2 regions of the Virgibacillus salexigens genome follow, and region 1 is predicted to be linked to the other one. Evidence: riboswitches for the same ligand, from Rfam matches in the RefSeq annotation. Region 1 holds a riboswitch; the other holds the start of a gene.
The links. A riboswitch is a leader RNA that binds a small molecule or an ion and turns the genes downstream of it on or off. The one in region 1 is predicted to bind S-adenosylmethionine.
Positions count from the first base shown of each region.

Region 2: another riboswitch for S-adenosylmethionine. It lies ahead of BN990_RS12600 (LLM class flavin-dependent oxidoreductase); the one in region 1 lies ahead of BN990_RS14930 (5-methyltetrahydropteroyltriglutamate--homocysteine S-methyltransferase).

Region 1 covers NZ_CCDP010000002.1:427,079-430,502, reverse strand. Annotated here, with positions in the region: gene rbsB (ribose ABC transporter substrate-binding protein RbsB) at 1-330, shown strand, start outside; gene BN990_RS14930 (5-methyltetrahydropteroyltriglutamate--homocysteine S-methyltransferase) at 590-1,693, opposite strand; SAM riboswitch class I at 1,783-1,885, opposite strand; gene BN990_RS14925 (aldo/keto reductase) at 2,022-2,939, shown strand; gene BN990_RS14920 (CBS domain-containing protein) at 3,069-3,424, shown strand, end outside.
Region 2 covers NZ_CCDP010000001.1:2,610,756-2,614,179, reverse strand. Annotated here, with positions in the region: gene dacB (D-alanyl-D-alanine carboxypeptidase/D-alanyl-D-alanine endopeptidase) at 1-1,005, shown strand, start outside; SAM riboswitch class I at 1,074-1,192, shown strand; gene BN990_RS12600 (LLM class flavin-dependent oxidoreductase) at 1,280-2,332, shown strand; gene BN990_RS12595 (ATP-grasp domain-containing protein) at 2,350-3,327, shown strand.

The DNA.
Region 1 (3,424 bases):
AATTTTGATCGTACCGAAGGATTATCCGTAATGGAAAATATCTTACAAAGTGTTGGAGACTTCCATGCTGTATTTGCGCATAATGATGAGATGGCACTCGGTGCAGTGGAAGCACTGCAGGCGCAGGGCTTATTAGATAACGTAGTTGTTGTCGGGTTTGATGCTACTGATGACGCAGTAGCAGCTGTAGAAGAAGGATCGATGGATGCAACCATCGCACAGCAGCCAGGTTTAATCGGTGAAAGAGCAATTGCTGCTGTTGGAAAGATTGTCAAAGGCGAAAAAGTAGAAGGTTTCATTCCGGTTGAATTACAAATGGTAACCGAATAAAATTCCTCCGAAAAGCGGTATCAAATTTAGAATGATGCCTCCTTCCATAAACGATTTTATGAAAGGAGGCAGCCACTGATATATCGATAAGAAGCAGTAGAAACCCTTCGGCTTCTGCGGAAACAACAAGGCCCATGATGCTCCACTCGGATAAGAACTTTGCTTATCCGGGTTAGCTAAGGCCATATTCTTCGAAAAGCAAAACGATTTCAAACTTCGATAAAATTACGCTTATAGATATAATTGGTGTAAGGAATCGTTACTCCCAAATTTCTTTCGCAACGTCTACAATGAATTTTAGTTTCCTCCACTGTGCCTCCTCAGTTAAGATATTGCCGTGATGGGTAGAAGCAAATCCACATTGTGGACTTAAACATAATTGCTCTAAAGGTACATAGTTGGCTGCCTCTTTTACTCTAGTGATAATCGCTTCTTTATCTTCAAGTTCTCCTGTCTTCGAAGTTACAACACCTAATACGACTTGTGGCCCTCCAGTAGGAATATGCTTTAAAGGCGTAAAGTCACCGGAACGTTCATCATCATACTCGAAGAAAAAGCCATTTACTTTCTCCTTTGCTAATAATGTTGGTGCGATTAAAGCATAGCTGCCTTCAAAAGCCCAAGTTGATTGATAATTACCTCTACATAAGTGGGTGGTAATCTTTAGGTCATCTGGTTTGTTTTCTAATGCACCATTAACAACGCGAAGAGCTAAATCAATTAATTGTTCCCTTGAATAATCGCCATCATTAAATGGGATAGAAGGTGCTGATAATCCTGCAATGTAGACATCGTCTAATTGAAGGTATCTAACGCCGGCATCATAAAATGCTTGAATTGCATCTTGATATGCTTTGATTACATCATTGGCATAATCTTCGATGTTTGGGTAGATTTCCGAATTTCGAATCCCTTTATTGAAAAGTTGATTTGGGCTCGGTATTGTCTGTTTAGGTACTGCACGATCACCAACAATTTCTTTGAACGCAATAAAATCCTGTATAAACGGATGCTCTGAATGAAACGAAATCTTACCTGTGTTACGTACATCGTATTTTTCTGTTTCGACATCTTTGAATTGGTAGCCAGATGATGGGACATATCCTTCAATGCCGTTTAAATGTTCCAAAAAGTCTAAATGCCACCAAGTTCTTCTGAATTCACCGTCTGTAACTACCTTTAAGCCAACTTCAATTTGCTTATCAACGATGTAATTAATTTCTTCAGTTTCAATCGCACGTAGTTGCTTTTTTGTTATCGTGCCTTGTTGATAATCTCTTCTTGCTTGATGCAGTCTCTCTGGTCGAAGTAGACTTCCTACATGGTCTGCCTTGAATGGAGCTTTAATAAGAGTGGTTGTCATTTTACATACCTTCTTTCTTTTTGTTTGTATAACTAAAAAGCCTCTTCTTATAGATAAGAAGAGGCTTTGATATACATTAGCTTGTCCTCTTCTTATCTTCATGCAGCATGCATCTGGAATTGGCACAGTACGTATGAAAAGTCTGTTGCCGAGGCTTCCAAGGGCCAGTCCCTCCACCTCTCTGGATAAGAAGTTATACGATTAATTTAATTATTGAAAATAAGATTACCGTATATACATTGTCTTGTCAACATTATTATTTTAAAACTTCAAATTTTCTTTATTCATGATATGCTAGAGTTATAAAATTGAAGAGGAGATGAGTGGTATGCGCAAATTAAAGTTGGGAAAGAGTGACCTATTTGTTTCTAACCTTGCATTTGGCTGTATGCGGCTAACTCAATTGTCTGTAATGGAAGCGGAAAAATTACTTCACCATGCATTGGGTCTTGGAATCGACTTCTTTGATCATGCAGATATCTATGGCGGAGGGCATTCCGAAGAAATATTTGCTAAAGCTATTCAAATGCGTCCTTCGGTACGAGAAAAAATGAAAATTCAATCAAAGTGTGGAATACGAGAGGGGTTCTTTGATTTTTCTAAAAACCATATAGTAGAATCAGTAGATGGAATACTTAAACGTCTCCAGACAGAGTACCTTGATGTATTATTACTCCACCGTCCGGATGCGTTAATGAAACCTGAAGAGGTGGCAGAGGCATTCCAAGTTCTTAAAGATAGTGGTAAAGTTAGACAATTCGGTGTGAGTAATCATAACCCATTACAAATAGAATTATTAAAGCAATACGTTGCACAAGATTTAATTGTTAATCAATTACAATTCAGTATTATGCATTCTGGAATGGTCGATGCAGGTCTGCAAGTAAACACGCAGCATGTAAATGGAATAAATCGAGATGGAAGTGTATTAGATTATTCTCGAATGAATCATATGACAATACAAGCTTGGTCACCATTTCAATATGGATTCTTTGAGGGCGTTTTTATTGATAATGAAAAATTCCCTGAATTAAATACAAAGCTTATGGAAATAGCTGAAACATACGGAGTAACAAAAACAGCAATTGCTATTGCATGGATTCTACGTCACCCTGCAGGAATTCAACCTGTTGTAGGTACGATGAATCAAGAGCGTTTGTCACTAATAGCAACAGCATCTGACCTTCAGATTACTCGAAAAGAGTGGTATGACATTTATCAAGTAGCAGGAAATAAACTGCCATAGTCAATAAACACAATGTTTCATTTTCGGGATGAAGAACCGCTTCATTCTATTTTTTTCGAAACCCATGAATCAATCTACTGAAAAAAAGGCGTTATTTCCCATCTTACTATGAAAATGAGGAGTACAACCATGTATCAAAACTCAGAGCGTTTTCTTACTGCATTCAACCGAATAGAAAAAATGCTACGTGCGTTATTAATTCATAAGAAAGATGTAGGTTTCTCTAAGGCTGTAAAAATACTTAGAAATTCTAACGCCCTCGTTCGCGAATATAGTGATGATCTTTTGGAGTTTGCAGAACTACGAAATGCTATCGTACATAATAAATTAGATATGACACATGCCATTGCAGAACCGCATGATGCAATTGTGGAGAGAATTGAAGAAATTGAAATAGAATTAAATGAGCCAAAACGGGTAACTCCTTTATTTTCTAGGCAAGTACTTTGTTATCAGAGTAACGATCCGTTAAATCAACTTTTAAC
Region 2 (3,424 bases), on a different contig from region 1:
GTTATTGGGGATGATACTTGGTATGATTCAGTTCGTCTCTCGCCAGATATGATTTGGAGTGATGAAACGTATTATTACGGTGCGCAAATTTCAGCCTTAACAGCTTCTCCAGACAGTGACTATCATGCTGGAACAATTAAGGTGGAGATTAGACCAAATAAGCTGGGGGAAAATCCTATAATTACCTCTTCACCGGAGTCTACATATATTGAAATAGATAATAAGGCAGTTACCGTAGAAACGAATAAAAAAGAAAATATAATATTTGAGCGTCAACATGGAAGCAATTTAATTACGATAACAGGCGAGATTCCCGATAGGCACGAAGGATTGAAAGAGTGGGTATCGGTATGGGAACCAACAGGATACGCTATTGATTTGTTCAAACAGGCATTAACTAAACATCATATTACCTATAGTGGAGGGTGGGAGATAGCTAAAGTACCAACCAATACAAAGTTATTGCATTTTTGTTATTCTATCCCCTTATCGAAATTGATGGTTCCATTTATGAAGCATAGTAACAATACAATTGGTGAAATCTTGATAAAGGAAATGGGCAAGCAGGTGTATGGGGAAGGTAGTTGGGAAAAAGGATTAAATGTGTTAGAAAAACAACTTGTGAATTTTGGGATGGAGACAAAAGGATTGATGTTGCGAGACGGATCCGGAATATCTCATATGAATTTGATACCAGCAAACCAAATTTCCTGGTTACTATATGTGATTCAAAAAAAGGAATGGTTTTCAACCTATTTTCACGCCTTGCCAGTTGCGGGGGAATCAGAAAGGGACATTGGTGGTACCTTACAGCACCGTATGCATGGGTTACCGGTTCAGGCCAAAACAGGCAGTTTATATACCATTAGTACTTTATCCGGTTATGCAGAAAAAGCGAACAAAGAAAAAATTGTATTTTCCATTATGTTCAATAATTTATTAGATGAGGAAGAAGGAAAACGAATGGAGAATCAACTATTGGATATGATGATCCATTCCGAATGATAAGAGTTATCAAAATTGACAGATAAGCATATTTGCGATAGGCTTAATATAGTGAATTAAATATTGTGTTCTTATCCAGAGAGGTGGAGGGATATGGCCCCATGAAGCCTCGGCAACAGGTTTTTATAACCATTTATAAAAAGACTGTGCCAAATCCATCAAGTCCATGTGACTTGAAAGATAAGAAGAGAACTGAAATAACAAGATTTCAAACTCTTTTCTTATCGGAAAAGAGTTTTTTGTTTTGGGAAAAATTCATCTGGGAGTGGAGTCAATGAAATATGGATTTTGGTTACCAATATTTGGTGGATGGTTACGTAATGTAGATGATGAACATATGCCGCCAACCTTTGAATATGCGAAGACAGTTATTCAAGCGGCAGAGGAATGGGGATATGATACAACGCTAATTGCGGAACTTTATTTAAATGATATAAAAGGAATAGAAGCAGATTCATTAGAAGCATGGTCTACTGCAGCTGGGTTAGCAGCAGTAACGAATAAAATAGAAATTATGACTGCTGTGCGTCCAGTATTTCACCACCCAGCGGTTACTGCGAAAATGGCTGCAAATATCGATCGCATGAGCAATGGGCGATTTACTCTTAATATTGTCTCTGGTTGGTGGGAAGAAGAAGCTAAACAGTATGGTGGAGACTTTACAGAACATGATGAGCGGTATGCAAGAACAACAGAATTTATCGATATACTAAAAGGTTTATGGACAGAGGACACTTTTTCTTATCATGGAAGGTACTATCAAATTGAGGATACAAAATTGGAACCAAAGCCGCTGCAACGCCCCAATCCCATGTTATACGCTGGGGGAGAAAGTGAAAAGGGTAAGCAGGTAATTTCCACACTATGTGATGCTTATGTCATGCATGGTGGCACGGTTGAAGAGGTTGCTGACAAAATTAAAGATATGAAATCACGTAGAAGGAAAGCAAATAAAGATCCGATTCGATCATTTGGAATGGCAGCTTATGTAATTTGTCGGGAAACAGAAGCGGCAGCACTTACGGAATTAGAACGAATCACCATGGTAAAAGACACAAGTGGATATAGTGGATTTGGAGATTTCACTTCAAAATCACAGTTAGAACAAGCTGTTCAGTTAAAGGATTATTCTGTATCTAATCGAGGATTACGTCCACATTTAATAGGAACACCAGAACAAATAGCGGAACGAATTCTCGAATATGAGAGGGCAGGTGTTGATTTGCTATTATTACAATGCTCTCCGCAGTTAGAAGAGATGAAACGTTTTTCTGAACAAGTTATGCCTTTAGTCGAACAACTACGTAAAGAACAAACAACGGTATAAAGGAAGGAAGATATGTAATGAGTAAAATATATATCCTACATGAAAATCCAGAATGGACAAGCCATTTAACTGCTAGATTAGAAGAATTGGGATTACCTTATGAAGACTGGTTACTGAATGATGGCACGGTCGATTTATTAAGTGAACCACCTAAAGGAATTTTCTATAATCGAATGAGTGCTTCTTCGCATACAAGAGGGAATCGTTTTGCTCCTGAATTGACGAATGCAGTGTTAGCATGGTTGGAGTATCATGGTAGAACAGTAATTAATGGTAGTCGAGCATTACAGCTAGAAGTAAGTAAGGTCCAACAATATTTGGAATTGGAAAAATATGGAGTGAGAACGCCGAGAACAGTGGCTGCTGTTGGGAAATCGCAATTATCAGAAGCAGCTGAATTATTCGAAGGGAGATCGTTTATTACCAAGCACAATCGAGCTGGAAAAGGGTTAGGCGTACAACTGTTTCATAGCAAAGCAGCATTAGAACAATATATTGAAAGTGAAACATTTGAAGAACCCGTTGATGGTGTAACGTTAATACAAGAATACATTCATTCTCCATCAGCATCTATTACCCGCTGCGAATTTGTAGGTGGAGAATTCGTATATGCAGTAAAGGTTGACACATCTGAAGGGTTTGAACTCTGTCCTGCAGATGCCTGCACGATTGAAGATTTATTTTGTCCGGCAGGGGAACAACAAGCGCAGAATGAAAAATTTCAAATTCGACAAGGGTTCCATCACCCCATTATTGAAAAATATAAAGAGGTACTGGCTGCTAATCATATTCAAGTAGCAGGTATTGAATTTATTGAAGACGAACATGGAACCATATATACCTATGATATTAATACAAATACCAACTATAATAGCGATGCTGAAGCAAAAAGCGGTGTTTTTGGAATGCTTGAGCTAGCAACTTATTTAGGAGAACAATTAAATAAAGTAAATCTCTATTCTGATCAGCCTTCTCTTTCCCTTACCGAAAAATAGAACAAAGCATTAGAATTGCCGATTCTTTATGTACTATAGTCAGGGCTAAGAATTAGTAATCGATCCTTTTCTATTGATTTTCTAGTGATAAACTGTC